One region of the Mesorhizobium sp. EU05-FHT14A09 genome, then DNA from elsewhere that is predicted to be linked to it. Evidence: predicted binding sites of a transcription regulator. Region 1 holds the regulator's gene; each other region holds the start of a gene.
What was found. Region 1 encodes PhoB, which activates phosphate uptake and scavenging genes when phosphate is short. Its sites were predicted from a motif close to TGTCATNNANCTGTCAT; they were not measured.
Positions count from the first base shown of each region.

Region 1 (10,199 bases):
GATTGAGGCGGCCCATCACCTTGCGGGCCTCAGCCTCCATGGCCGCATCGTCAAGCGTGCCGTATTTGGTCATCACTTCCCGGCCAAGGAACAGATTGGCGGCGGCATCGACATTGTCGGCCAAAGCGAGCGTCTGGTAGATCGTCTCGATGCCATATTTCTTGGCTTCGCGGGGATTGGAAATTGCAACCTCTTGGCCGTTGATGAAGATCTGGCCGGCATCGCGCTTGTAAGCGCCCGAGAGGATCTTGATGAACGTCGATTTGCCGGCGCCGTTGTGACCTAGCAGCGCCACGACTTCACCAGGATAGAGATCGCAACTGGCCCCATCCACGGCGCGAATGCCGCCGAAAGCGATGGAGATGTCCTTCATTTCCACGAGCGGAGTTTGGGTCTGTTCCATGGTCCTGCCCTTTTCTGGAGCGTTTCCGGTTTTTCGGAAACGCGAAAAACTCTGACTCTTTTGCGGGAATTGCTCTAGACGCGCTTGCGGTACATGGTGTCGAGCCAGACGGCGACGACCAGCACCAGCCCCACGACGATGTTCTGCAACGGCGTATCGAGGCCGAGCAGAACCATGCCCGATTGCAGCGATTGCATCAGCAAGGCACCCAGCATCGCGCCGATGATGGTTCCCGAACCGCCGGCGAGCGAGGTTCCGCCGATGACCGCTGCGGCAATCACCAGCAATTCATCCAGCGTGCCCAGCGAGTTGGTCGAAGCGTTCAGGCGAGCCGATGAAATGGCCGCGGCGATCGCGGCCAGCACGCCCATGATCATGAACACCTTCATGGTCACCCAGCGCGTGTTGATACCGGCCAGATTGGCTGCTTCCGGATTGCCGCCGATGGCGAAGACGTAGCGTCCGAAACGCGTACGATTGGTGACGAAGGTCATGATGAGCCCGACTGCAATCGCCATCAGCACTGGGATGGCGATTCCGTGCGCAATGAAAAGACCACCCTCGGGAACCGTGATGTTGTTGGCGGCGGCATATTTGTTCACCACCCCGACGGGCCAGGGATAAGAATTGGCGATCTTCACAGCACCGAGGATGATCCCGCAGGAGACGACAGCCAGGAAGACTTCCGCCCAGACCGGGCGCAGGGGAAACTTGAAGCGCTTGCGCTGCACGCGGCCGTTGAGCAGCATCGCGACCACCCCGGCGCATGCCACAAGACCGAGCACCCAACTCCATGTCGATCCGATCGAGCCAGCCGGCCCACCACCCATGAGCTGAAAAGTTGCATCCATCGGCGCCACCGTTCGGCCGCTGGTGATCCACCAGGCTACGCCACGCCAGATCAGCAGGCCGCCAAGCGTGACGATGAAGGCAGGCACCTCCAGATAGGCGATGATGAAGCCCTGCAGCGCGCCGATTGCCAGGCCGACCACGATGCCGGTGGCCAGTGCGATGATCCAGAGCCACGGATTGCCGAGCTGCATGCCCATCACCCGGATCAGGAACTCGGCCTGGGCAACGCCCATTACCATGCCGATCACGCCTTCGACAGAACCGACCGACAGGTCGATGTTGCGCATGACGATGACCAGCACCATGCCGGTCGCCATGATGGCGACGGAAGATGTCTGTACCGACAGGTTCCAGAGATTGCGCGGCGTCAGGAACAGGCCGCCGGAAAGCAGGTGCAACCCGACCCAGATGATCAGCAGGGCTGCAACCATGCCAAGCATGCGGGTGTCGAGTTCGGTCGCCTTGAGGAAGCGTCCGAGTGATGTCAGTTCGGCTGCGCGGGCGCGATCGACCGGCGCATTCGAGGTCGTATCAGTCATGATATTCCTCCCTAGAACAATTCCAGCAAAAGTGCGCGGCGGTCTTGCGTTCGGAATTGCGTAAAAACAAAGAGTTAGAGCGTTTCCGCGAAGAGCCGAAACGCTCTAACCATGCGCCGCTTTGGCGCCTTTGGCATGCCATTTAACAGGGACTTGTCGGCTCCGGGGTGGGAGCCGTTGCAAAAGACCACGGCACTCAGGCCGTGGTCTCCTTCGTTACAGCAGACGTGCTTAGTCGCAGGCCTTGACGGAACCGGCCTTCACGCCCTGGCAGACGACATCCTTGGAGACCCAGCCGGCGTCGATGACGACGTTGAGATTGTCCTTGGTGATCGCGACCGGTGTCAGGAACACCGACTTGACGCTGTTGCCGCCGGGAGTGGTGAAGTCGGTGACCTTGGCGATGTCGGTCGTCTTCTTGCCATCGGCGAGCTGCGCCGCGATTTCAGCGGCATTCTTGCCGAGGTCGCGGGCATCCTTGAACACCGAAACAGTCTGCGTGCCGAGCGCGATGCGGTTCAGCGCGGCATGGTCGCCATCCTGGCCGGAGACCGGAACCGAACCGGCAAGACCTTGCGCCGCCAAAGCAGCGATCGCACCACCGGCAGTGCCGTCATTCGCGGCCACCACGGCATCGACCTTGTTGTCGTTGGCGGTCAGGAACTGCTCCATGTTCTTCTGGGCATTCGCCGGCAGCCAGCCATCGGTGTAGGCCTCGCCGACATTCTTGATCTTGCCGGCATCGATGGCAGCCTTCAGCACTTCCATTGCGCCCGAAAACAAGAAATCGGCGTTCGGATCTGTGCTGGAACCTTTGATGAAGACGTAATTGCCTTCCGGCTTCACATCGAACACGCCCTTCGCCTGCAGGCGACCGACCTCCTTGTTGTCGAAGGTCAGGTAGAAGACGTCCTTGTTTTCGATAAGACGGTCGTAGGCGATGACGGGAATGCCTTCGTCGACGGCCTTCTGCACTGCCGGACCAATGGCGGAGGTGTCCTGCGCCAGGATGACGAGCGCGTTGGCGCCCTGCGAGATCAGGCTTTCGACGTCGGTGAGCTGCTTGCCCGGATTCGATTGCGCGTCGGCGGAAATATACTTGTCGCCGGCGGCCTCGATCGCCTTCTTCATGGCGGCTTCGTCGGTCTTCCAGCGCTCTTCCTGGAAATTGGACCAGGACACGCCAATGACCTTGTCTTTCGCCTCGGCGACAGCCGAAAGCGCGAGCGTCATGGCGGCACCCGCCAGAATGGCGGCCGTGAATTTCCTCATTTTTTCCTCCCCGCGCCCAAAGGCGCGCTTTTTGTGTGCGTTGGCCGTTGGAGAAGCTTTTTTTCGAGCTTCGAAAAAATAATCGCGCAGGTATGGCTTTCTGTCAACGGGATTCAAGCCGTTGACAGTATTTTTTTCGAAGCACGAAATAATGATGACGAGAGCTGCATGTTCTGCCACTATCTGTGGAGGAGCGCTCCGTCGAAACAATGAAAGCGAAACGGGTTTTGCATTCGTTCCCGCATCGACCTATGCACGATGGATGCGCATCCGGAACAGCCACCGGACGCAACGGCTTCAACGCTCGCGAAGCCGGCGGGGGAGGAACGGCAAGAACATGACTGTCGGGATCCGTCACGACGATTTGCGCCGCAGGAACCGCGCAATGGTGATTGCCGCCGTGCGTCGCTCCGGCGAGCCTTCCCGCACCGAAATCACCGCCATCACTGGCCTCAGCCATTCGACCATCTCGACGATTTCATCCGACCTCATAGCGGAAGGCATCCTGCGCGAAGGCCGCAGCGAACCGACGGCATCGAAACGTGGCCGTCCACAGGTGGGACTGCAACTCGACCCAAACGCTGCGGCCGTCCTGACGGTCGTTCTGTCGCTTAACCTGGTGACGGCGGCAGCCGTCGACTATTCCGGCAAGGTGCTGGCCGAGGAAACACGCCGTCTGGACACTCTGTCTCTGCCGCGAGAGGCGCTGATCGGCGAGTGCGTCGAAATCGTCAGGCGGCGGCTCGACGACCAGAGTCTTAAGAACCATCAGGTGCTGCGCATCGCCTTTGCCGTTCAAGGTACGGCGGATTCACACGCGCGCACCATGTTGTGGACGCCGATCACCCCACATGGAGAGATTCCTTTCGCCGATATCCTGGAAAACGCTTTCGGCATTCCTGTTATCGTCGAGAATGACTGCAACATGATGGCTGTCGCTCTTCGCTGGCGCGGCACGGACCGTTACCGCGACGACTTCATTGCCGTTGTGCTTTCGCACGGTATCGGCATGGGCATCGTGCTCAATGGCGAATTGTTCATCGGCACCCAGTCGTCCGGCGGCGAGTTCGGACACATGATCCACCGGCCGAATGGCGCATTGTGTCGCTGCGGTCGCCATGGCTGCGTCGAAGCCTATGCCGGCAACTACGCGATCTGGCGAAACGCCCGGGGACTGGACGAGAACACCGAACCTGCCGCGGATATTCCCGACGACGAAATGCGGATGCTGGCTGAAAAAGCGCGGGCGGGCGATGGTCCGGAACGCGAAGCCTATGAACGGGCAGGCACGGCTCTCGGCTATAGCCTCGGTTCGCTTTTCGCCGTCATCGATCCGGCACCTGTGACCTTTGTCGGTATCGGGGCGACAGCTTTCGACCTGATTGAGCCGGCCCTGCGGCGCGCAATTGCTCAGACTGCCGGCGGACAGCATTCGAATTCGATCGTGTTCAACATCGAGCCGAACGAGCAGATGCTGATCCGCGAAGGCTGCGCCATGCGCGCGTTGACCTTCATTGATCAGGAGATCTTCGCGCTTGGTGGCCCGACAGCTTCGGCGCCTCAGCTTGTGGAAGCCTGAGCCCGCCGGTTAAAGCAATTCCAGGAAAAGTGTGTAGCGGTTTTCCGTCCGGAATTGCGCAAAAACAAAGAATTAGAGCGTTTCAGCGCTTCCGTAAAAACAGAAACGCTCTAAAGCGCCGCGCGTCCTAGTGGACGCACAAAGGACGCTCCAACTCTTTTGTCCGGCGCATGACGGCCGGCGCATGCCACCCTGCCTTTCCGAAAATCGATTCCGACTTTCGGGGTCATGCGCTAATCCTCGCGGATGGCATAGCCCGAGCCGCGGATGGTACGGATCACATCCGGCATGCGGCCGTTGTTGACCGCCTTGCGCAGGCGACCGACATGTACGTCCACCGTGCGTTCATCGATGTAGATCGTCTCGCCCCAGACATTGTCGAGCAGCTGGCTGCGCGAGAAGACCCGGCCGGGGTGACGCATCATGAATTCCAGCAGCCGGAACTCCGTCGGCCCGAGGCGGATCTCGCTCTTCTTGCGATACACCCGGTGCGACTCGCGGTCGAGCACGATGTCGCCGACCTTGAGCACGGAAGACAGCACCTCCGGCTTCGCCCGGCGCAGCAGCGCCTTCACGCGTGCCATGAACTCCGGCATCGAGAACGGCTTGACCAGATAGTCGTCCGCACCGGTGGAGAGGCCGCGCACACGGTCACTCTCCTCGCCGCGCGCCGTCAGCATGATGACCGGCAGACGCTCGGTTTCCGGCCGCATGCGCAGCCGACGACAGAGTTCGATGCCGGAGACCGCCGGCACCATCCAGTCGAGCACCAGCAGATCCGGTACGTTTTCCTGAAGCCGGATTTCGGCTTCGTCACCTCTGGCGACCACTTCGACCTGGTAGCCCTCGGATTCCAGATTGTAGCGGAGGAGAACGCCCAGCGGCTCCTCGTCCTCTACCACCATGACGCGCGGCGCGATCATCTTGCCGTCCGTCCTGTGATCAGGCCGCCGGAACGGCGGCAGCCGTCTCGTCGAGCTTCGGCCTATTGGGCGGCAACTGCTCGCCCGTCAGCACGTAGAAGGCGTTTTCGGCGATATTGGTGACGTGGTCGCCGATACGCTCGAGGTTCTTGGCGCAAAACAGCAGATGCGTGCAGGCCGTGATGTTGCGGGGATCTTCCATCATATAGGTCAGCAGTTCGCGAAAGACCGACGTATATTTGACATCGATCTTCTCATCGTCTGCTCTCAGCTGGGCGAGACCCTCTGCGTCTTTCGCCGCATATTTCTCCACGACGCCGTCTACCTGGTTGAGCACCAGATGCGCCATGGAATCGATCGAATGCGAAAGATCGCGCGGCGTGGCGCCCTGCCCGACCGCTCCGACACGTTTGGCAATGTTCTTGGCCAGATCGCCGATGCGCTCCAGGTCCCCTGCCATGCGGATGGCGCCGACCACGGCGCGCAGATCCTGTGCCATGGGCTGGCGCTTGGCGATCAGCGTGATCGCCTTGCTGTCCAGCTCACGCTGGCGCGCGTCCATGATCGCGTCGTCCGAGACGACACGTTGGGCAAGTCCATTGTCTGACTTGAGCAGCGCCTTGGTGGAGCTTTCAACCATCGAACTGGCCAATTCACCCATGTCGCTGATGAGCCTGCTGATCTGTCCGAGCTCTTCGTCGAACGACGCAACGGTATGTTCGCCCATATCTTGTGTCCTTTTTTCCTCGGCAGCAATCGCTCACTCAGCCGAAGCGGCCGGTGATGTAGTCCTGCGTGCGCTTGTCGTCGGGGTTGGTGAACATCTTGTCGGTAGCGCCCTCTTCGACCAGATAGCCGAGATGGAACATCGCCGTGCGCTGCGAGACGCGAGCGGCCTGCTGCATCGAGTGCGTCACGATGACGATCGTATAGTTCTGGCGCAGTTCGTCGATCAGTTCCTCGACCTTCGCGGTCGCGATCGGATCGAGCGCCGAGCACGGCTCGTCCATCAGGATGACTTCCGGCGACACTGCGATGGCACGCGCGATGCATAGGCGCTGCTGCTGGCCACCGGAAAGGCCGGTGCCGGGCTCAGCGAGGCGATCCTTCACCTCGTTCCAGATCGCCGCTTTCTGCAGGCTGGACTCCACGATGCGATCCATATCCGCCTTGTTCTTGGCAAGGCCATGGATACGCGGCCCGTAGGCGACGTTCTCATAGATCGACTTCGGGAATGGATTGGGCTTCTGGAACACCATGCCGACGCGGGCACGCAGCTCCACCACATCGATTTTCGGATCGTAGATGTCTTCGCTGTCGAGCGTGATCTTGCCACCAACCTTGGCCGCGTCGATCGTATCGTTCATGCGGTTGAGGCAGCGCAGGAAAGTTGACTTGCCGCAGCCCGAGGGGCCGATCAGCGCCGTCACCTGGTTGAGGCGGATGTCGAGATTGACGTCGAAGAGCGCCTGCTTATCGCCGTAGTGCACGGTGACCTTGTCGCCGCGCATCTTGATGACTTCGTTGGTCTGGGCGCTCATCTGGCTGCTCACTGCCTGTTCGAGGGTCTTTTCCGTCATGATATTCATATCAGGCTCCCTTTCTACCAGCGCCGTTCGAAGCGGCGCCTGAGCACGATCGCTGTGATGTTCATGGCCATCAGGAAGACCAGAAGGATGATGATTGCACCGGACATGCGTTCCACGAACGCGCGTTCGGCTTCGTTGGCCCACATGTAGATCTGCACCGGAAGTGCCGTCGCTGGATCGAACGGGGTTGCGGGATAATTGGCGACGAAGGCCACCATGCCGATCAGCAGCAGCGGCGCCGTTTCACCGAGCGCGCGTGCCAGGCCGATGATCGTGCCGGTCAGGATGCCGGGCGCTGCCAGCGGCAGGATATGCTGGAACACCATCTGCATCTTCGAGGCGCCGAGGCCGAGCGCGGCCGACCGGATCGAAGGCGGGACGGCTGCGAGCGCGGCACGTGTCGCGATGATGATGGTCGGCAACGTCATCAGCGTCAGCACCAGGCCACCGACGAAAGCAGCGGAGCGCGGCATGCCGAGGAAATTGACGAAGACGGCGAGGCCGAGCAGACCGAACACGATCGAGGGCACCGCGGCCAGGTTGTTGATGTTCACTTCGATCAGGTCGGTGAAGCGGCCCTTCTTGGCGAATTCCTCAAGATAGATCGAGGCGGCAACACCGATCGGAAGCGCCAGCAGCAGCACGATCACCATCATGTAGAACGAACCGATGATGGCGACACCGAGGCCCGATGTTTCCGGACGGCTGGACGCGCCGAAGGTGAACAGGCCGGTGTTGAAATGCTCGGCCATGGCGCCTTCGGCCTTCAGCTTGTTCATCCACTCGACCTGCTGGTCGGACACCTTGCGGCGATCCTCCGGCACCGAGAGGTCGATCTGGCCCTTGAAGGCGGAATCGAGGTTGGCACCAGCAAGAATATCGACGGTGCGCGTGGTACCGATGACCTTGGGATCCGAGACCACCACATCGCGCAACTGCACGCGAGAGCCATCGGACAGGAAGCCCTTCAGCTTCGTCATCATCGGCTTGTTCTTCGCGTCGATGCCGAGTTTCTCGGCAAGTGCCTTCTGCGCCAGCACCGGATAGTTGGCGGTCAGCAGGACTTCAGGGTCCGTTGCCCGCTTGTTGTCCGGATCGATCACCTTCTCGTCGAAGGTGATCGGCAGCGACACCGTCGTCTGCCAGAAGGATGTGTAGCCCTTGCCCAGGATCGACACGAGCATGACGACGAGGAAAGCCAGGCCGACAAGGATCGCAAGCACGCCATAGAGGCGGAAGCGGCGTTCGGCGGCATAGCGGCGCTTGAGGCCGATGTCGCGGCGCGCAGGAGCCGTGGCTGTCGCGACCGTATCCAGAGTGACGTCGGTCATTCGTACTGCTCCCGGTATTTGCGCACGATGTAGAGGGCGACGATATTCATCACCAGCGTCAGCACGAACAGCGTGATGCCGAGCGCGAAGGCGACCAGTGTCTGCGGCGAATTGAATTCCAGATCGCCGGTCAGCTGGTTGACGATCTTGACGGTGATGGTGGTCATTGCCTCGAACGGATTGAGCGTCAGATTGGCGGCAACACCCGCTGCCAGCACCACGATCATGGTCTCGCCGATTGCGCGCGAGGCTGTAAGCAGGATGGCACCGACAATGCCGGGCAGCGCGGCAGGCAGGATCACGCGCTTGATGGTCTCAGAACGCGTCGCGCCGAGGCCAAGCGAACCGTCGCGCATGGCGCGCGGCACCGCAGTGATAATGTCGTCCGACAATGAAGACACCACGGGGATCAGCATCACGCCCATCACCAGGCCGGCGGTCAGGATCGACTGCGCCTGGATGAAGGAGGTACCGCCGGCAAGGGCTGCGCTGAGGTCGCGCAGGAAAGGTCCGAGCGTGACGAGTGCGAAGATGCCGTAGACGATGGTCGGGATGCCGGCAAGCAGCTCAAGTGCGGGCTTTACCGCAGCGCGCACTTTCGGTGCCGCGTATTCGGCCATGTAGACCGCCGACATCAGACCGATCGGCACCGCAACCAGCAATGCGACAAAAGCGATGTAGAGCGTACCTGCGAGCAGCGGGATCAGGCCGAACTGGCCTTCGGAGGCGCCGGCGCCGGCAGCGGCGAAACGTGGATCCCAGACAGTACCAAAGAAAAAGTCCAGCGGCGGCACACGATTGAAGAAATTCAGGGTCTGGAACAGCATCGACAACACGATGCCGATGGTCGTCAGAATGGCGATGGTCGAGGCGCCGAGCAGGCCCCAAAGCATCAACTTTTCGACGTTGTTGCGGGCACGAGCGCGCAGTTGCACCTGCGAGATTCCGTAGAACGAGCCGGCCAGAGCCAAACCGATCGTGACAACCGCGCCGATGAGGCCGAGCAAGTCGGTCGTCCGGTTGGCCTCGGCCGCGATCGGGATCATATAGTCCTGCGTATCGGTGGCGAGCGCCACACCCTTGGCACCGAGAAGCGGCTGCAATTCGGCGAAGGTCGCCGGCAAAGCAGCCACCTGTTGGGCATCAAGCTTGCGCAGGCCGTTGGCCAGGCTCTTGGTCAGGCTCACCGCAAGTGGCTCACTGGCCACACCGGTTTCAGCCGGCATCTGCCCATGCAGGCGGCTGTTGAGATAGACGGAGGAGCCTATGCTCCATACAGCGAGGAAAAGAACCGCCGGCAGAACACCCAGCAGCAACGCCCACCAGCCATGGTAGTGAGCCCTGGAATGCGGCTTGATCTTGCCGTCATCCTGCGCTGTCGCGCGCTGTCTTGCGATAACGAAGGCGACTATGCCGATGACAATGACGATTGCCAGCACGAGCATGGATGACATGGAGCGGCCTCTGAAAGGTCACATGGGCCACCGGTCTGCGACCGGCAGCGGCGACCGGGGCGCAGGTCGAACCTGCACCCCGGACACCTGGGAGGATTACAGCGACTTGCCGGCGTCGAAAGCTTCGCGCTGAGCCTTGCGCTCGGCTTCCGGAGCGGCAACCAGGCCGTACTCGGCGAGCGGGCCTTCCGGACCAACCATCTGGTCGGCGAGGAAGAAGTCGACATATTCCTTGAGGCCCGGAACGACACCGAGAT
Region 1 is NZ_JBYTDF010000003.1:639,294-649,492, reverse strand. Features, by position in the region: gene AC3WTO_RS14745 (ATP-binding cassette domain-containing protein) at 1-403, opposite strand, end outside; gene AC3WTO_RS14740 (sugar ABC transporter permease) at 478-1,794, opposite strand; gene xylF (D-xylose ABC transporter substrate-binding protein) at 2,026-3,066, opposite strand; gene AC3WTO_RS14730 (ROK family protein) at 3,404-4,645, shown strand; gene phoB (phosphate regulon transcriptional regulator PhoB) at 4,879-5,568, opposite strand; gene phoU (phosphate signaling complex protein PhoU) at 5,588-6,295, opposite strand; gene pstB (phosphate ABC transporter ATP-binding protein PstB) at 6,333-7,157, opposite strand; gene pstA (phosphate ABC transporter permease PstA) at 7,172-8,488, opposite strand; gene pstC (phosphate ABC transporter permease subunit PstC) at 8,485-9,942, opposite strand; gene AC3WTO_RS14700 (substrate-binding domain-containing protein) at 10,039-10,199, opposite strand, start outside.

Region 2 (10,199 bases), on a different contig from region 1:
AAGCGATAGACCAGCAAATCATTACTACTGCCCTTGCCCAGTTGGTTCGCCCGCAGGCGAGCGGAGCGATTTGGCCGATCGCGCTCGCTTGGCTCACGCGGGACCAGGAGTGTCGATTTGACGATGTCCTGGACTGGCGGTCGCCGACGTCGGACTCCGACTCACCAATGCCCGCCAGCGGGCAGGAGAAGGGACCAAGGCTTGAGGCGCTCCGTTCATTTCTGATGGCGATCACGCCTGAGGAACAAGCCACGCGTGGTGAAGTGAATAGCCTCAGCGAACAGCGCCGGGTCCTGGACCAAGAGATTGGCCATCGCCGGTGGGAAATCGAACGCACGCAAACGCGGCTCGTTACGGGTCTCGACCTTGAGAGTCAGTCGCTCCCCGAGATGCCATTGCTCATTGACGTCATGCGCAGGTCCGCCAGCGCGCGCTTGGCATCGGCAAGCAAGGTTCCAACTGGCGGCGACGCTGAGCTCGTCGCAGCACGCGAGCAACGAGAGTCCGCGAGAAATGAATGGGCGCGCCTCGACGGCGAACGTATCCGGATCAGCGCTCTGATACCCGCTGAAGAACGCACATTGGCGATGATACGCGGGGAGTTGCCGGGACTTTCCTATTCGAAAGTCGAGGCCGAAAGCCCGATCTGCCCAATATGTGAAGTCCCCATCGACCGGGCCTTAGCAGAGGGATGCAAGCTCTCGCACAAAATTCCTGATGCAGACGCCTGCCGGCAGCGTTGGAATCAACGACAGGCGGATCACGACGCCCAAGCGAAGCGAGTTGGGGATCTGCGGCAAGAGCAGACGCAGCTCTTGCCCCAGATTGCTCTGGCCAAGCAGCGCTTTGATCGATCCGTCGATCACGTCACGAACATCGAGAAAGCCCGCGATGCCCGAGAGTCCACTTGGTACGGCGCCCGCAGGCTCCAGGATGATGTTGAGCGCCTTGCCGAACTCTTCGAGACGCAGGAGGCGGGTATCAAGCGTCTGCGCGAATTGGGTACAAAACTCGAGACCGAGAGGGAGCGGCTAGGCGCGTTTCGTGACAAACAAGCACGCGTTTTCGGACGCATGAGCGAGAAGTTCGACCCCATCGTCCGGCGGTTGGTCGGCCACGACGCAAAGGGGCGGATCACCCTTAGCGGGAATGGGCTTGATCTCTCGGTAGACATGGGAGGCGACCGCAGGACAGCCGCGATCGACTCTCTGAAGGTTCTGGCTTTCGACCTCGCTGCGATGTGCGTGAGTATCGAAGGCGCGACGCGTGTGCCTTCATTTCTGCTTCACGACAGCCCGCGTGAGGCCGACCTTGGCTTGTCAATTTATGGACGGCTCTTTGATATCGTTCAGGACTTAGAGCGTGTCGGCGGAAAGCCACTGTTTCAGTACATCGTAACGACAACAACGGCGCCTCCAACCGAGTTCAGGGAACGTCCGTACCTGCAGCTAAAATTACATGGCGATCCGCCCGCGCAGCGCTTGCTCGGGGTCGACCTATGACCAGCACGGAAGGGCGTCTTGCAGCTTATCCATTCGTCCTTCTCTCTGAGCTGCGCGACGCCGCGAACGAGCATGGCTACCGCATTGGTCCTGAAGAGGCCGGTGGATGGATCTTTTTCCGATCAGCCAGTGCGCCGGGAGAGATCGGACTGGCCGCCGCGAGCGCCTCCGGTCCGTTCTTTCTGTCCTTGATGTTGCCAGGAGTGGTGCGAGCGTTGGACGCTCAAGCTGCAACTCCCTGGGCCAAAGGTCATGCAGGGGCCTTCATATTTGCCACGCGTGATGAGCTGCATACCGGAGTCCAAGCGGTGTACCGCCTGTCAGTTAGCTTGCCCAACTTTCCTCTTGAGAAATTCGAAAGCGCCGTGGCGTCTCTCGGCGAGACTGAAGGGGAACGCGCACAAAAATTCAGGATCGGACAGAACATCTTTCGCGATGCCCTGATGGAATACTGGAACGGAACCTGCCCGTTGAGTGGAATTTCAAGTCCTGCGCTGCTGAGGGCCTCGCACATGATCCCATGGTCCGATTGCACGAGCGACGCGCAGCGACTCGACGTGCATAACGGACTTCTGCTGTCCGCCCTGTGGGACGCTGCATTCGATGCCGGGCTGGTGACATTTGATGACGATGGATTGGTTTTGACTTCTGCTTTTTTGGAGGGTGCTGCGCTTGAAGCCCTGTCCTTAGGTAAAGCGCCGAGGCTGCCGTTGCGCGATGAGCATCGGCCTTACTTGGCCCATCATCGTAACCACGTTTGGATCCGGAATTGATGGCGGCAGGCGCTCCGAGCCTGCATGAGGGGGGTGGGTTGGACTTCGAAGATCTGCTGACGGCGCTGGAGCCCCCGCTGAACCATGCCGGCACCGCCGCGCAGCCTGCGGAGTTCAAGGAATGAGCGGGCCTGTGTCGACAGCCGGACTGGGGACGTCGACCAAGCTGATTGCTTTGACCAAGCATACGAAGCACGGCCACGTACCAAGCCCGGTTTCGCCGTATTTTGTGGCGCCGCCGACGCAGTCGGCCCTGTCTTTCAACTCGATTGCCTTGGCCGCCGCCATCGCCAGGACGGCGACGACTTGGGATGATGCACCCGTTGCCCTACTCGACGGATTGCAGCAAAGCGCACTGATCGAACTGGAGACTTTGCTCCAGGATGGATCGGCCTTTGCGCTCGAATCTCATTTCAAATTCCTCGCGGATACCGCCGGGTCGCAGTTTGCGGCCAAGGTCGGCGCCGGCATTGCCCACCTCTACATGGATGCTCTCGGCTACGCATGGCGAGCGAACGCAGCGTGCCTCTCGTCGTCGCTCGATCCTCATGCGGATTTCATTTACGAAGGTGGCAACGCGTCCGGCCACGGTGTTGTGCTCGCTGAGGCGCACGGTTCGTTCGCCAAAGATGCGAGCGCTGCCAAGATAGCGAATGCGGCGAAGAGAAAATACATCAAGCAGGTAAAGCCCTTTGTCGCGAAGCCGTCGCCGTTCGGTGAGGTCATCCATGGCTATTCGATTGCATTCGGCGCGAAGCCGACGGTAGCGGGGAGCTTCCTGGCCGTATCGGAGACGCGGATCTCGAAGCCACGAAAACGAACTCTACCGCCAAGTGACCCGCAGGGAGGCGCGATACCCGAAGGCACGCCGGCGCCGATGGCTCTTGCGACCCATCGCTCGAACTTTCTCTTGATGGGCGCGCCGGAGGTAACGAATTGGATCGACTGGATCCGCTTGCCAGATTCCCCAGCTCCGGAGCGACATGACGTTCCGTTTCTTCGATTTGGCTATGCGGGTCGAACCTATTTGGCGGCGCCGCGATGGCTTTTGCGGCCAGGCGGGCCATCATGGTGGATCGAGGATTTCTTCGATCATCCTGAGTGGTGGCGACTTGCTTGGCGCGCACAATTGTCGCCATCGCATCACCCTGGTTCTGACTTCGGCTGGTTCGTAATCGAGGAGAAGGCGGGAGCCGAATTCTTAAATGCACTGAGCAATGCGATCCGCGATCGAGGGACGGCGCTGCCGGCAACGATGAGGCTGCCAACTGTCGAGCCGACAGGCTTTGCGCTCTCCGCGGGAGATCGCATTGCCAGGGCCGACGCCGACGATTCTTACCAGTATGCGCTTTTTCGCGACGGATTGGCCCTGCTGGGCGAGCCTTTCCGAGGGCGGCCGCGCGATGTTGTTGTCTGGTCGCCAGATGGAGGGATGACGCTTGGATGACGATGCTGCGGTGGGTCGCGTCGCATCGCGCACTATGCTATGAGTTCTTGACGGTACTTTCTTGGTTCTCAGCGAGACCCATCCGCGTCACCGAAAATGGGTCCTGAAAGGCGATCGTCCTCGATAGATACCGAAACCGCACAAAAATATTTTCGTGCGATTTTCCCTTTAAAATCAACACCGTAAGATTTTGACGGCCCGAGGGTCGGCTTTCGGTGCGGGAGACGATAAAAAACCCAGCTAGATCAATGGCCTAGCTGGGTTTAGAACAATCGAGTGGGAGTGAATTAAGGTCGTTTCAGACCATCTCGCTCCGTGTCAAAATCGTATGACACCGTTGATTGGTAAGGATTATTTTTCTTACCCCGTGTCGCTGCGTATCATCCCAGCCCAGCCGTTTGTTGGTAGACGAAGAACTGGATGACGATCTCTAAACCAAGTGAGGTTCGCGTCTATTCTATCCGTTGTTGTCAATGTGACCCGTCATCTCGTCTAAACAGAGATAATCGCGGTTGATGATCCTTATTTGGGCGCAAGGATTTTCTTGCGCAGGACCACATAGGGCGTTTCCTCCCGATCATAAATGTATCCTAAAGACTCATATAAGCGGCGAGCGGGATTCTGCGGCAGGCAGCCCAACTCCAAATCAAGGCACCCAGCCACCGCTGCTTCATGTTCAAACCTGACAAGGAGGGCAGCTGCTATTCCCCTCCGTCTGTAGCCAGGGTCAACGTTGATGGAAGCGAGTATCGCTGTGTCGCCTTCTCGTTCCCAGAATAAATAACCGAGGGGTTGATCAAGTTCTTCTGCCGTGATTGTCCGGGGGAGATCATCCACCCACTGTTTTAAATGTTGCTCAAGAGCGGAGAGCCATTTCTGCAATTGCAGTGGCTCCATAGTCTCGATGTACAATCGCTCCAGCCGGTAGATGGTGGGTAGATCATCGGGTCGTCCATGGCGAAGAGAAAACATCTGATAGCGCTCCGTAAAATTGGCAGGGCTCGTTCGCGGGATTTGTTGCAACTACCGCGAAGTCCTGAGGAGCCGTTTTGAAGCTTCGCGAAAAACTGGACGGATGCAACTCAAGGTTCACGGCCATTGCAATTGGATCACTCTTGCGGCGCTGCCATCGCTGGTCAGGCACCCGCCCAAACGGTTGGCCGTCGGTCTATCCACGGCTGTGCGCGCTCAAGCTGACCTGCCAGGCTGAACAACAAGTCCTCGCGGCCAAACCCGGCAAAAAATTGCGACCCGACAGGCAAGCCGGTCACAGGATCGGTCGACAGCGGTACCGACATGGCGGGGATACCGGATACATTTGCCAGAGCCGTGAAGGGCGAATTGCTGAATACCTTGTCGACCCAACCTGGCCCGTCGAGTTCGCTCTGCCCTTGATTGTAAGTGCCAATCAACGATGGCAATTGCGGCAGGGTGGGTGTCAACAAGATGTCAAACGTTTCAAAATATGCGCCGATTGCCCGCGCGACCCTGTTCCTGACATCAAGCGCACCGAGAAGGTCCAGGCCGCTGACCTTGCGCCCATATGTGTAGACGGCCATGGTCGCGGGTTCGAGATAATCGGCTGTCGCACCACGGCCCACGGCGGCAGAAACGGCATCGATCCAGGCTGTGGTGTTCACCGTAAAGAGTTGGGTATTGGCGAACACAAAGGCCTCCCAGGAGACACCAACGTCGAGCGTCACATCCTCGACATCATGACCAAGTTGCTGGCACAGCTGCGCTACACCTCCCAACGCAGCCGCAACAGGAGCGGAGGTACGAACTCCGTTCAAGGGGTTTGGCATGAAACCGATCTTGAGCCTGCCAGGATCTTGCTCGACTTTAGACAGGAAGCTCCCCTGCGGTGCCGCAGTGTAGTAAGGTTCGCCAACGCCCCCGCCTTGGACAGCATCCAGCAGTGCAGCGCTGTCTCTGACCGTTCGGCTAACACCGAGCTGGACTGCAAGGCCGCTCCAGACTTCATCGACAGCAGGTCCATTGGACACGCGGCCTCGTGTAGGTTTCAGCCCAAACAGGCCGTTGACGGATGCGGGAACGCGGATGCTGCCGCCGCCATCAGTTGCATGAGCTAGAGGGACGATACCTGCCGCGACGGCGGCGCCAGCCCCGCCACTCGATCCGCCAGCGCTACGCTCCAGCGCCCATGGATTACGCGTAGCGCCGGTAGCGACACCTTCCGTTGTCGTGCTGATCGCGAACTCCGGTGTGGTGGTTCTGCCGATCGGGACAAGACCCGCTTCACGGAAGCGGGACATTAAAGTCGAGTCGGAAGCCGCAACGAGGCCCTTGGCAAGACGACTGCCCAGCTCATTGGGCCGACCGGCGCGGGTGATGCCAAGATCCTTGACGAGAAACGGAACGCCCGCAAACTGCTCGCCACTCTTTTGGTCTTGCGAGCAGGCTGGAACTTCGTCGGTCCACGTCTCGACAACAGCGTTGATCGCAGAATTGACGCGCTCTACCGCCCGGTGGCCCGCATTGATCACCTCATCGGCAGTGACAGCTCGCTTGCCAATCAGCTCGGCCAGACCGAGCGCGTCGTAAGACACATAGTCACGCAGTTCCATTGCAAAACTCCAAAATGATACCCATTGGTATCAATGATACCGCGTGGTATCTATTGTCAATAGAGCTGGAATCGAAATGGTGTCCACAATGAAGAAGCAGCCACTACGGCAACGCATTATCGAAGCGGCCTTCCGGCTTTTCGATGAAAGGGGAATTCAACACGTTTCGGTCGATGCGATCGCCGTGGCGGCGGAGACTACGAAGATGGGGGTCTATCGCCACTTCTCTTCGAGGGATGTGCTTGTTGATGATTGGTTGACCGCGACGATTGCGAAATATCGCGGGGTCCTGGACGAGATCGAACGTCTTCATCCAGACGATCCGCATGCCCAGCTCCGGAAATGGGTAAACCATGTATTGGAAGGGCTCCCCGCCATTTCCCATCGGGGATGTCCATTTGTGAACACCATCGCAGAAGTCCCGGACCCGGAGCATCCGTTGCGCCAGAAGATCCGGCACCACAAGCTGGATCAGGTTGAGCGGTTGAAGGCCTTGTGCAGGAAGGCAGGCTTGTCCGATCCGAATACTGCCGCGGCAAAAATTACGTTTATGTTGGAAGGGGCTCAGGTCGCGGCCCAGAACGGCAGTCTTCCTGCTGTCGAAAAATCCTTGGCGACGCTAACACGCGAGATGCTTTCAGAACGAAAATGATCCTGCCTTCCTGGCAGGGCGAGGTGGCTGCCGCGGACGGCCTTTCGTGCGTTCTGACGGACCTTCCCCATAGTGTTGCCCCCATTTTCAAAAGTATCGTCATAGGAAATGAGGGATTTGATACGGGATGCTGGTGGATTTCGCGAGCGGCGCGAGCAGTTCCGCTCGACATCGCCGAAGCGGCCATAGGCTGGGCAAGCGGCAGCCTGTCGTCAAACGGTAACATTGCCTCACTAGCCTGACCAAAGCGTCCGTTTGGGGCGTGCGCTGGCGCGCAATTTTTGCCGGCGGCGGGCAGCTCGTGGCGCTTCGAGGCTGATCACTGTCCTAATCTGCACGAGCGGGGACAGTTGCGATGCTTCGATCGGCAGTAGCCGACGCTAAACCAGACTGTGCGAGGCTGATGCGTGCGGCGGCGCCGGCTGTAAGGCGGTCGTCACCTTGGTCGGTTCTTGGAGCATGCGCACTGGTCGCGGCAAGTGTGGCCGCAATGGTCGATCCAGCCCCTGCGCAAACAAAGCTGGCGAACGAGCAGGTCGAACTCAATATTCCGATCCAGCCGCTCGGTGCCGCAATCAGCCGCTATGGCAATGCCACCGGACACGACGTGCTCTACGACGCGAACCTTGCATCCGGCCGTCTCTCCAGCGAGGTGCGAGGCGTATTTGCGCCGGACGAGGCGCTGAACAAGCTCCTCGTCGGCACCGGCCTCAAGGCCGAACTCGTCACCGGCAAGACTTTCGTGCTGGTGCCGGTGCCGGCCAGTCAGCAAGCACGGCAAACGTCGTCGCCAGAGCATCTGCGTTACTATGGACTGATCCAGGCCGGCATTACCGATGCTCTTTGCGATACGCAGGGTGCGCATCCGGGCCGCTACCGCTTCACCGCCAAGCTCTGGATCGCACCGGATGGTGCTGTTGTGAAGTCCCGGCGCATTGGCTCCACCGGCACGCCGCAGAGCGATCATGAGATCGATGCGGCCTTGCGCCGTGTGCAGCTCAACAATGCGCCGCCGCCCGGTTTCCAGCAGCCGGTCATCATCCTGATCGTCCCGCAAGGGCCGGGTGTCACGCGGGGGTGTGATCGGCCATGACCGAGAACGCCCTGACCATCATGCGCCGCATGTTTCTCGATCGCTATGACGACATCAAAGCGCGTTTGGCAAAGCGTCTTGGCTCGGTCGATCACGCCAGCGATGCGATGCAGGACACCTGGTTGCGCCTGGCGCGCGTGGAATCGGTTGGTCCCGTCAAGAGTCCGGACAATTATCTCTACCGGATCGCGTTCAACGTGGCGCAGGATCATCGCCGGACGGAACGACGACAACGCATATCGCCGATCGAGATCGATAGCCTGCTTGGTCTGGCCGACGATGCGCCGACGCCGGAGCAAACCGTCCTGGCCCGCTCTGACCTCAGGGCGTTCAAGGCGATCGTCGACGAGCTTCCCGAGCGCCGCCGGGAAATCTTCATGGCGGCGCGGATAGGCAACATGTCCCATCAGGAGATTGCGGATTGTCTCGGCATCTCCCGCCAGCTCGCCACCAAGGAGATCGGCCTGGCGCTCCAGCATTGCCTGGTGCGGATGAAAGAATTGAGGGGTTGAGCGTGGCCTTTAGGTCGTCAAGAAGCGTCTTAGGGGTAAATCTCCTTCAATCGCGGCCTGCCGTCCGACGGCAAGGAACAGCGCAAGGCACAGGATTGACATGAGCAAGGCACATCCCGGTCTGGACGCGATCGAACTCGCAGCCCTCGACTGGCTGCGAAAGCTCTCGTCAGGAGATGCGACGCCGGAGGACGTCGCAGCGCTGGAGCACTGGCGCGCGCTAAGCCCCCGGCATGAAACCGCCTTCGTCGCGGCGAAGCATCTGTGGCATGCGGCCGGCGCCACCGGCCAGGATCTGTTCAAGCCTGATGAGAGCTTCCCCGACCGGCTGAAAGCGTTGCGACAGCGAACCCGGGAAAAGACAATGACGCGTCGCGCAGCGTTGGGCGGCGGTGTCGCGGCCCTTGCCGCCGCGTTCGCCTACGGCGTCACCAATCCGCCACTCGGACTGTGGCCGTCGCTCGCGGAAATGCGAGCAGACTATCGTACGGCCACTGGCGAGCAGCGCCACGTTACCTTCGCCGGCGACGTGGCGATCAACCTGAACACGCAGACAAGCCTTGCTATCCGTCCCGCCGAAGGCTCGCAGGACCGCATTGAGCTGGTCGCCGGCGAGGCGTCATTCGCAACATCGGCGCGCGTGGCACGATCGCTCATGGTCCTGGCTGGCGACGGCAGGACAATTGTCGAATCCGGCCGGTTCGATGTGCGCTGTACGACAACGGGCGAGCGGTTATCCGTCACCGTGACCTGTTTCGAAGGTGCGGTGAGGATCGAGCGTGGTGCCGATGTGGTGGATCTGCAGCCGGGGCAGCGGGTGCGTTATGATCATGACGGATTGAGCCAGATTGCGGTCGTCAATCCGGAGACCGCCTCGGAGTGGCACCGCGGCATCGTCGAATTCCGCGCGACGCCGCTCATCGAGGCGATAGACGAAATCAATCGCTACCGGCCCGGCCACGTCATTTTGATGAGCGCGTCGCTTGGGCAAAAGCCGCTCAGCGGCCTTTTTCGCATCGACCAGATGGACGATGCCTTGTTGGCACTGGAGCGCGTGTTCGGCGCGAAGCTTCAGCATCTGCCGGGCGGAATCGTGTTGCTGAGCTGACTCGCGCTCGCGGACCGCAAATTACAAAAAAACTTCCAAGGGGCGTGGCGACGACCTCTCCGGATTCCGTCTTAGCAGTGAGACCCTGTTGCCCCAAGGTGGTGGCGACATCTTGCTGCGTGCCGGTTGCCCATACACGACTGAAGGAGTCGCCATGTCCATTTGCTCCGCCCCTTCGATTGCCGCCGCCTCTCTTTCCAGGATGCCTGGGCGCAGCGCTCGTCATATGGCGCTGCTTGCCGGTGTCAGCCTGGCCGCGCTGCTGCTTTCGGGTCCGCAGGGGCTGGCCCTCGAGCTTGGCGGTACGGCGCCTGCGCCGTCTGCGGCAGCGCTTGCGGCTGCGCAGTCCGGATCGCAGGAGGCAGCGCGCGCGGCGCGTGAGAACGCCAACGCACTGAAGCGGGCGACGCTCTCCATCCAGGCCGAACAGGCGACCCAACAAGCCGCCCGCGAAGCAGCGCGGGCCGCGCTGCAGGCTATGCCGCAGGTCGTGCCCAACGGCCTGCGGCCCGGCGGCCTGCAGA
Region 2 is NZ_JBYTDF010000010.1:224,518-234,716, forward strand. Features, by position in the region: gene AC3WTO_RS26415 (chromosome segregation protein SMC) at 1-1,502, shown strand, start outside; gene AC3WTO_RS26420 (HNH endonuclease) at 1,499-2,275, shown strand; gene AC3WTO_RS26425 (hypothetical protein) at 2,275-2,400, shown strand; gene AC3WTO_RS26430 (hypothetical protein) at 2,397-3,722, shown strand; gene AC3WTO_RS26435 (GNAT family N-acetyltransferase) at 4,245-4,694, opposite strand; gene AC3WTO_RS26440 (amidase) at 4,859-6,310, opposite strand; gene AC3WTO_RS26445 (TetR/AcrR family transcriptional regulator) at 6,399-6,962, shown strand; gene AC3WTO_RS26450 (STN domain-containing protein) at 7,453-8,055, shown strand; gene AC3WTO_RS26455 (RNA polymerase sigma factor) at 8,052-8,567, shown strand; gene AC3WTO_RS26460 (FecR family protein) at 8,668-9,675, shown strand; partial or broken gene AC3WTO_RS26465 (hypothetical protein) at 9,830-10,199, shown strand, end outside.
Region 2: AC3WTO_RS26450 (STN domain-containing protein) is a predicted target of PhoB. The motif match lies at 7,170-7,186, and genes of this name have one in related genera.

Region 3 (10,199 bases), on a different contig from region 1:
CTTGGGCTCGTCTTCAGAGTAGAAGGCCTTGGCGATATCGACATATTCGGAGACGATCACCGCGACGGGCACGTCCTCACGCTTCATCAATTCGTACACGCCGGCGCGCAGGATGGCGCGCAGCGTGGAATCCAGCCGCGACAAAGGCCAATCCTCGGTCAAGGACTGTCGGATAACAGGGTCGACCGTCTTCTGGTTCTCGACCACACCGGCAAGGATGGCACGGAACCACTGCGCGTCAGCTTCGCGGTAGAGAGCGCCATCCACTTCCTTGCCGAGCCTGAACGCCTCGTATTCGGCAGTGATTTCGAGCAAACCCGAGCCGGCAACATCCATCTGGTAAAGCGCCTGCACCGCCGCAAGGCGTGCAGCGCCACGCTTGTTGGCCTGGCGCGGGGCAGAATCGGACGGTTCGGTCACGATTGCGCTCCCAACTTTTCCTTGAGCGCGACCATGGTGAGCGCCGCGCGCGCAGCGAACCCGCCCTTGTCGCCTTCGCTCTTCTTGGCCCGTACCCAGGCCTGCTCCTCGTTTTCGGTGGTGAGGATGCCGTTGCCGATCGCGATCGATTCCTGAACCGAAAGGTCCATTAGCGCGCGGCTCGACTCATTTGCCACGATGTCGAAGTGATAGGTGTCGCCACGAATGACGGTACCAAGCGCGACGAAGCCGTCATAGATCCTGCCGCCCTCGGCCATGCCGTCGAGCGCGAAAGCGATGACGCCAGGGATTTCGAGCGAGCCAGGAACAGTTACGACATCGTAGGTTGCGTCCGCTTCATCCAGCGCATTGGTGGCGCCGTCAAGCAGCGCATCGGCGAGGTCGTCGTGGAACCGCGCCTCGATGATGAGAAGGTGGGCGTTCTTCTTTGGCCGAATGAACGCCTTGCCGTGTTGGGATGTGCCAGCCATGAAGGTCTCCGGGAATTGTCGGTGACTTAGGCCTAAGCGGCGGCGGGTGCAAGCGACGTTTGAGCATGCCTGCCATCCCATGCGTTGCGCCACCCACCGTCGCCACGCGATCCTTTCGCGTCAGCCAAGCCTTTAATTCCTTTAGGGATAAAATATAATCCAGTTTAGAACAGCCGTATTGAACGAGGACGTTGCATGAAACCGGGATCGGAAAGCTTTGAGAGGGCAAGTCCACGACGTCCCGGGCTGGACGAGATCGAAGCGGCGCGGACCCGGCTGGCGGCCTACCTGCCCCGCACGCCGCTGGTTCAACTCGATCTCGGCCTGCCGGACCGACGCATCTTCCTCAAGCTGGAGACACTCTCCCCGATCGGAGCTTTCAAGTTGCGGCCGGCGCTGAACGCGCTGCTGTCCCGCGACATCGCCGCCCTGCGCAACGGCGTTGCAACGGTAAGTTCCGGCAACATGGCTTACGGCTTGGCCTGGGCGGCCAACCGGCTTGGCGTGCCAATGGCCGCTTACATGTACTCCGGAGCGCCACAAACCAAGATCGACGGTGTACGCAAACTCGGCGGCACCGTGCGCTTCATCTCCATGGAAACATGGTGGCGCTACATCATCGATGCAGAGCGGCCGGACCTCAAGGAACTTCTGATCAATCCCGTTACCGATCAGGCAGTGTTGACCGGGAACGGCACCATCGGCCTGGAGATCGCCGAGGACCTCCCGGAGGTCGATGTGGTAATAACACCGTTCGGCGGCGGCAGCCTGACCACTGGTGTCGCCAGCGCGATCAAGGCACTGCGTCCGCAGGCAAGGATCATTGCCGCCGAGGATGAGAATGCCGCCCCGGTCACTGCCGCGCTCGCCGCTGGCCATATCGTCGAAATCGAGACAAGACCGTCCTTCGTGAAGAGCATCGGCGGACCGTCGCTGGTGCCGCAACTCTGGCCGGTCGTCAGCCAGCTGATCGACGGCGCGGTCACCGTCAGTCTCGATCAGATAACGGATGCGATGCGGTTGCTGTTTTCGAAAGGAAAAGTAGTGGCGGAAGGCGCCGGCGCCGCCTCGCTGGCGGTTGCACTGGCCAGCGACCGGATCAAAAGCAATGTGGTGTGTGTCATATCGGGCGGAAACATCGACGCTACGGCTTATTCACACGTGCTGGCCGGTACCATTCCCAAACCATGATCTGCGAGGCGCCAGGACAACTGGCGCCCAATACAATGCGCGGGAACATCCAGGTTCTGGGCAACCTAACTGCGTGCTGGTCGAACTGTCATTACGACTGAAATCATGTCGCCTGCGGTCAGCTCGAGTGTTCGCCTCACTTTGTCTTTCAACGGCAGAAAATAACCGTCGTCCTTTGGGAACAATGAAGTGGAGAACGTGAAATCACGGATCGTGGCCTCGACCGGGATCATCCCCCAGCCATAAGTCACGAACTTCGCCATTTGCCGTATTTCTTCACCGCAATGTGGAGGCACCGGGGCAAAGAAAAATGGCGATGGCCCTCGCCAGTGAATTATCTGGGCTTCGAATTGAAACTCAGACATGGCGCTCCCTTTGGTAAGAAAGAGATTGGATGCCCTCAGAGCCCCTCTTTCGCCGCTTCCGCCAGACGCGCCGCGTAGCGTGCCATGGTGTCGATTTCGATGTTGATACGATCGCCCACCTGCCGATCCGCCCAGGTCGTCACCTGCAACGAATGATGGATTAAAAGCACGTCGAAACGCGTGCCCTCGACCTTGTTGACGGTAAGCGACGTGCCGTCCAACGCCACCGATCCCTTGGGAGCAATGAACCTGGCCAGTTCACGCGGCGCCTCGAGCGTGAAACGCACCGCGTCGCCCTCGTCCTGACGCGCCACGACCAAAGCCGTGCCGTCAACATGGCCGGACACGATATGACCACCGAGTTCGTCGCCGATCTTTAAAGCCCGCTCCAGATTGATGCGGGTACCGGCCTTCCAGTCGGATGCCGTGGTCAGCCTCAGCGCCTCCTCCCAAGCTTCGACCTCGAACCAGCGCGCGTTTGAGCCCTGCTCGGGCAACGCCGTCACTGTCAGGCAAACGCCGCCGCATGAGATCGAGGCACCGATATCGATGGTCGCGGGATCATAAGCGGTATCGATGCGCAAACCGACACCCTCCTTGCGCGGCGCAACCGCGGCCACGGTACCAATGTCGGTGACGATGCCAGTGAACATCAGAGAAAGTCCCTTACCCATTCTGCGCAACGATCCTCGCCGAAGCTGGTCTCGCGCAATTTGCGGAAGCCGGCAGGAATGCTGCTGGCATCGATAGGCGATACGATGCCGCCCTGCCCGATGGCCTCCGGTCCGGTGAAGAGGACAATGCGGTCAACCAGGCCGTCTTCCAGAAAAGCCCCCGCGACTTCGGCACCACCTTCGACCAGCACACTCGCCATACCGAGCGCCGCCAGGTCTTCCATCAATTCCGGCAGCGCGATGCGACCATCGATCGTTTCGGTGCCGATAAAACGTACGCCACGCCGCTCCAACGCAGCCTTGCGCTGAGGATCGGCTTCGGCACAGGCTGCAATGTAGAGCGGTACGCGGTCAACGTCAGCTACCAGCTTGGCCGTCTCCGGCAACCGGATGTGGCGGTCGAGCACGATGCGGGCCGGCGAACGCGCTTCCAGGCCGGGCAAGCGAACGGTCAAGGCGGGATTGTCCTCCAGGGCCGTGCCTATGCCGATCAAAACCGCATCCGCCTCGGCGCGGATCAGATGGACTTCGCGGCGCGCGGCATCACCCGTGATGGAAACCTGCCCAGCGCCCTTGCGGCCGACCATGCCATCCGCCGAAAGGGCAAGTTTCAGAATCACTTCCGGGCGCTTCCTGAGAGAGCGGATCAGGTAGCCGGCCATCTGCTCACCGGCCTCCTCGGCCAGCACGCGTTCGATCACCTCGACACCGGCGTCGCGCAGGATGGCGTAACCCTTGCCCGATACACGCGGATCTGGATCGCTGGCAGAACCGACCACCCGCTTGATGCCGGCGGAAACCAGCGCGTTGGCACAGGGTGGCGTTCGGCCGTGATGGGCACACGGTTCAAGCGTCACATAGGCGGTCGCACCTTTGGCCAGCGGACCTGCTTCGGCCAGAGCCTCGGTTTCGGCATGCGGACGTCCACCAACCGCGGTCACGCCGGTACCGACGATCATCGGACCAGCGCCGTCGTCACGCACGATGATGGTGCCGACGGAAGGGTTGGTGGCGGTGCGGCCAAGGTTGCGCCGCGACAGCCGAATCGCTGCAGCCATGAAACGGCGGTCGAGAGCCTGCTGTTCTGGATGCGAAGTCACGGCTTATCCAGCGTCCTCGTCGCCCTTCAGTTCGCCGAGGACCTCGTGGAAATCCTTGGCTTCACGGAAGTTGCGATAGACCGAAGCGAAGCGGACGTAAGCGACATCGTCCAGCGACTTCAGCGCGTCCATCACCAGTCGCCCGACTTCCGCAGAGGGGATTTCAGTCTCGCCGGAGCTTTCCAACTGCCGCACGATGCCGGTGACGGCGCGTTCGATGCGGTCGGGATCGACATTACGCTTGCGCACCGCCGTCTCGACGGAGCGGGCAAGCTTGTCGCGATCGAACGGCACCTTGCGGCCAGACTTTTTGACCACGACGAGGTCACGCAACTGCACGCGTTCGAAAGTCGTGAAGCGGCCGCCGCAATCCGGGCAAACGCGACGCCGGCGGATGGCGGCGCCGTCTTCGGCTGGACGCGAATCCTTCACCTGCGTGTCTTCGGATTGGCAATAGGGACAGCGCATGGCAGGCCTTGGCTAACGATTCTGATTGGGCGCGAGGCTAGAGTGTTTCCGACAAAGTAGGAAGCATGGAAGCGGATTCCAACACCGTCCTCTTCTGCTAATTTCCGGGTCGGGAACTGTCGTCTACGCCTGCACCGTCGTCTCGAGGAAGGGCCAGAGCTGGCCGAAACAACTTGGCGACAAGCAAAAACTGGCGGCTTTCGTCATGAAAGCCGCCAGCGTTTGAAATCGAAATCATTTCGTTCTGAAAATTTGCGCAGGCGCAATTTCGCATCCCGCGATCAGGCACGCGCCCTTCCCTTGAAGCGGGGAAGAGCCAGGTTCATCAGTCAGCCAGCTTCAACGCATCGCGAATGGTGAAGAACATGTCGGTCTGGTCGGTCAGGCCGGCGAAGTTAGCTGCATGCGGACCATAAGCCGCGACGCGCAGCTGCGCGCCGGTATGTTCCTGATCGTTCTCGTCTTCCGAAGTGCCGTAGTTGATGGTGAGAACCGTGCCGTCCTTGGTGTTCAGTGCCTGGGTGAGGCCGGTGGACTTGGTCTCGTTCGGGATGATCTGGCTGGTGTGGGCATGATCAGCAGTGACGATGACCAGCGTCTTGCCGTCGGTCTTGGCGAAGTCGAGCGCAACCTGCACGGCTTCGTCGAGATCAACCGTCTCGCCGATCTGGCCGCAAGGATTGGCGGCATGGTCCTGCTTGTCGATCGAAGCACCCTCGATCTGCAGGAAGAAGCCCTTTTCATTGGTCTTCAGCAACTCGATAGCCTTGGTCGTCATCGCGGCCAGCGTCGGCACCGTGGCGGCGCGTTCGCTGTTCGGCTCGCAGGTCACCACGGGCTGATCGATGTTGCCATGGTGAGTGGCCTTCGGGCCCTTCCAGCGCACCGGCATGTTGCCTTCCGAGAACAGGCCGAGCACCGGCTTGTCGTTGTTGGCTGCTGTCAGTGCCTTGAGTTCATCGGCATTGCTCACGACCTGGAAGCCACGTTCCTTGGCTTGGTCAAGCAAGGTCTTGTCCTTCCAGTCTCCGGCCTTGGCCGTCTCGCCAAAGCTCTTGGCGCCACCACCCAGCACAACATCGGCGCGGGTGTTCAGCAGTTGCTCGGAAATCGAACCAAGGCCACCGTTCTCCAGCGCGTTGGTCGGGCACTTTTCGGCGGTAGCGGCCGGTCCGTAGCATTTGCGCTGCGTGACATGAGCAATCTGCACGGCGGGAGTAGCATCCTGAATCTCGGCGGTCGAAACATTCCCAGTGCCGATGCCTGCAACTTTCGCCAATTCGATGAGCGTCTTGTGCGGCTTTTCGTGGATGTCGACGGAGATGGCGCCGTTGTAGGTCTTGGTGCCCGTTGCCCAGGCAGATCCGGAAGCAGCGGAATCGGTGACATAGCTCGGCTTGCCGCTCTTCTTGTCGAGCGCATAGTGCGTGTACTGGCCAGTGACCGGCAGCGCGTCGATACCCTTGAAGAAGCCGCCAGCGCCCTCGGCAACGTTACGTGCCACGGTGATCTCGGAATCGCCCATGCCGTCGCCGATGAGCAGGATGACATTCTTCACATCGCCGCCCTGGATATACTTCTGCAGCTCTGCAGTGGCTTCGCCGGTCAAACGCCGTGCGCCGCCTTGCTGAGTGATGTCGCCCTTGGCGGCACGCTGAAGATAGGCATCGGCTGCGCCCTGTCCGTAGACGGTTCCGGAAACAAGAAGTGCGGAAAGCGCTGCCGTAGCCAGCAACGAACGCCTGATGAGATTGTTCATGGTCATCCATCCTTCAAAACGGTGATAGGGCCCCGAGACCCGCCCCCTCACCCGTTTTGTTGGAAAGCCATGACCGGCAGATGACAGCCAGGCAATGGCTGGACGATCGTCCCCTGTCCTCCGATGAAAAGCGGATTTTCGGGCTGATGCGCTAACCGCAAGTGATGCCTAGTCCAAAACAAAAAGGGACCCACGAGGGGTCCCTGAATGTCGTTCAGCAAGTCCGAACGGCTTAAGCTGCTTCGGTCTCTGTCGCTTCGCTTTCGACGCGAGCGCGGTCGGCAGCGCCCTTGGCCGAGGTGTCGCGGTCAACGAACTCGATGACCGCCATGGCAGCGTTGTCGCCCTTGCGGAAGCCCGCCTTCATGATGCGCAGATAGCCGCCGTTGCGCTGCGCGTAACGCGGCGCGATCGTGTCGAACAGGCGCTTCACGACCGGCTCGTTGCCGATCTGGGCGATGACCTGACGACGAGCGTGCAGGTCGCCGCGCTTGCCGAGCGTCACAAGCTTCTCGACGATCGGACGCAGGTCCTTCGCCTTCGGCAGCGTGGTGACGATCTGCTCGTGCTCGATCAGAGACACGGCGAGGTTGGCGAACATCGACTTGCGGTGGCTTACGCTGCGGGCGAAGCGACGGCCTTTAAAACCGTGGCGCATGGCTCTTTTCCTTCTTCAGTTGTTCAAGAGGCCACGGCCTCTGATGATTTTCCGCATGACCGTCGGATCGAGCGGCTCACGCCGCCGATCCTTGGAACTTCATGCTCAATATTGGTCTTCGTAACGTTTTGCGAGGTCTTCGATGTTTTCCGGCGGCCAGTCCGGCACTTCCATACCGAGGTGCAGGCCCATAGCAGCCAGAACTTCCTTGATCTCGTTCAGGGACTTGCGGCCGAAGTTCGGCGTGCGAAGCATTTCCGCTTCCGTCTTCTGGATGAGATCGCCGATGTAGACGATGTTGTCGTTCTTCAGGCAGTTGGCCGAACGCACCGACAGCTCCAGCTCGTCGACCTTCTTGAGGAGCGACGGATTGAAAGCAAGTTCGGTAACGGCCTCGGCCGCGACTTCCTTCTGCGGCTCGTCGAAGTTGACGAACAGCGAGAGCTGATCCTGCAGGATGCGGGCGGCGAAAGCCACGGCGTCCTCACCGGTGACCGAACCGTCGGTCTCCAGAGTCATGGTCAGCTTGTCCTTGTCGAGCTCTTCGCCGTGGCGGGTGTTCTCGACCTTGTAGGAGACCTTCTTGACCGGCGAGTAGAGCGAGTCGACCGGGATGAGACCGATCGGCGCGTCTTCGGCGCGGTTGCGCTCAGCCGGCACATAACCCTTGCCGGTGTCGACGGTGAACTCCATGCGGATCTCCGCGCCCTCGTCGAGGGTGCAGATGACATGGTCGGGGTTCAGGATCTCGACGTCACCAACGGTCTGGATGTCACCAGCAGTGACGGCACCCGGACCCTGCTTGCGCACGACCATGCGCTTGGGGCCATCGCCTTCCATCTTGATGGCGATTTCCTTGATGTTCAGCACGATGTCGGTCACGTCCTCGCGAACACCGCCGATGGACGAGAATTCATGCAGCACGCCGTCGATCTGCACGGCTGTAACAGCCGCACCACGCAGCGACGAGAGCAGCACGCGACGCAGCGCATTGCCCAAAGTCAGGCCGAAACCGCGTTCCAGCGGTTCTGCGACCAGCGTCGTCAGCGTCTTGCCCTTCGACGAGAAGTCGATCTTGTTGGGCTTGATCAGTTCCTGCCAGTTCTTCTGGATCATTTTCTACCCTTCCGTTTCCCCACCACCATCCAATCGTGGCGGGCGACCTGGAAACCATTCGGGAACGCACGAGGCGTTCCCGATGGTATTCGAAAAGCTGTTAGACGCGACGCTTCTTGCGCGGACGGCAGCCATTGTGCGGGATCGGCGTCACGTCACGAATCGAGGTGATGGTGAAGCCGGCGGCCTGCAGCGCGCGGAGCGCCGATTCACGACCCGAACCCGGACCGCAAACCTCGACCTCGAGCATGCGCATGCCGTGTTCCTGCGCCTTCTTAGCGACGTCTTCGGCGGCCATCTGGGCAGCGAACGGGGTCGACTTGCGCGAACCCTTGAAGCCCTGGGCGCCAGCCGACGACCAGGCAATCGCGTTACCCTGGGCGTCGGAAATGGTGATCATGGTGTTGTTGAAGGTCGAGTTGACGTGAGCGACACCCGACGAGATGTTCTTGCGTTCGCGGCGACGGACGCGTGCGGCTTCCTTGGCCATGGTAGTCCTTTCAGTTGATCTCTACACCGCCGTAATGCCAGCGGCTACACCTGGAGGCTGTCGGACTTCGGCGGTAGGCAGTCGTGTTATCCGACTGCCCATTGCCTACTGGCGACTGCCGCCAAATTACTTCTTCTTGCCGGCGATCGCCTTCGCCGGACCCTTGCGGGTGCGGGCGTTGGTGTGCGTGCGCTGACCGCGCACCGGCAGCGAACGACGGTGACGCAGGCCGCGATAGCAGCCAAGGTCCATCAGACGCTTGATGTTCATCGAAACTTCGCGGCGCAGATCGCCTTCGACCTGATAGTCGCGGTCGATCGTCTCGCGGATCTGCAGCACTTCGGCGTCGGTCAACTGGTTGACGCGGCGCTCGGCCGGGATGCCGACCTTGTCGACGATTTCCTGGGCGAACTTCTTGCCGATGCCGTGAATGTACTGAAGCGCGATAACGACGCGCTTGTTGGTCGGAATGTTTACGCCGGCTATACGAGCCATGTCTTCTCTTTCTCCATTTGGGCCGGACGACTGGGTCGAACCGGCGCTTTGCGTGAACCCGCGTCCGGTGGAGGCCGGCCCATGCGGGAGTTCCTGTTCAAAGCGGCTGCCTTGTCCTCACGGACAAGCAAAGCTCATGCCTGATAGGGAGACGGGCCGCCATACTCCAGCAGCCCGGCCTAGTCAAGCTTAATTGTTCATTTCCGGACAGCAGCTGCCAGAAGCGTCTCGATCTGCCCAGTCACGGCATCAATGTCTGCCATGCCGTCGACACCCTTGAGCATGCCCTTGGCGTGGTAGTAACCGATAAGCGGCGCGGTCTTCTTGTAGTACTCGCGCAGGCGCTCTTCGAAGACTTCCGGGTTGTCGTCCTTGCGCACCGGCTGACCGGCTGCCGCCGCTTCCTGCGCGCGCTTGACGATTCGACCAACCAGCACCTTGTCGTCCACGACGAGTTCGATGACGACATCCAGCTTGAGCTTGCGCTCTGCCAGCATTGCTTCCACCGCATCGGCCTGCGCCAATGTGCGCGGATAGCCGTCGAGGATGAACCCCCTGGCGCAATCGTCCTGGTCGATCCGCTCGGCAACGATCGCATTGACGATGGCGTCGGATACCAGTTCACCGGCATCCATGACAGCCTTTGCCTTGAGGCCTACCGGTGTTTCCGCCTTGACCGCGGCACGCAGCATGTCTCCGGTGGAGAGCTGCGGAATGCCGTGTTTTTCAACCAGTCGCTGCGCCTGCGTCCCCTTGCCCGCACCAGGCGGGCCAAGCAATATCAACCTCATCTACCCCTCTTACCTCCGCGCAGCTTCGACTTCTTGATCAGACCCTCGTACTGATGCGCGATCAGGTGACCCTGAATCTGCGCAACGGTGTCGAGCGTTACACTGACAACGATCAGAAGCGAAGTGCCACCAAGGTAGAACGGTACGCCAGTGGCCGAAATCAGGAACTCAGGCATCAAGC
Region 3 is NZ_JBYTDF010000001.1:1,196,463-1,206,661, reverse strand. Features, by position in the region: gene nusB (transcription antitermination factor NusB) at 1-420, opposite strand, end outside; gene ribH (6,7-dimethyl-8-ribityllumazine synthase) at 417-911, opposite strand; gene AC3WTO_RS05710 (threonine ammonia-lyase) at 1,107-2,102, shown strand; gene AC3WTO_RS05705 (DUF1905 domain-containing protein) at 2,168-2,467, opposite strand; gene AC3WTO_RS05700 (riboflavin synthase) at 2,503-3,120, opposite strand; gene ribD (bifunctional diaminohydroxyphosphoribosylaminopyrimidine deaminase/5-amino-6-(5-phosphoribosylamino)uracil reductase RibD) at 3,120-4,199, opposite strand; gene nrdR (transcriptional regulator NrdR) at 4,245-4,709, opposite strand; gene phoA (alkaline phosphatase) at 5,035-6,468, opposite strand; gene rplQ (50S ribosomal protein L17) at 6,701-7,126, opposite strand; gene AC3WTO_RS05675 (DNA-directed RNA polymerase subunit alpha) at 7,232-8,242, opposite strand; gene rpsK (30S ribosomal protein S11) at 8,343-8,732, opposite strand; gene rpsM (30S ribosomal protein S13) at 8,859-9,227, opposite strand; gene AC3WTO_RS05660 (adenylate kinase) at 9,425-10,018, opposite strand; gene secY (preprotein translocase subunit SecY) at 10,015-10,199, opposite strand, start outside.
Region 3: phoA (alkaline phosphatase) is a predicted target of PhoB. The motif match lies at 6,538-6,554, and genes of this name have one in related genera.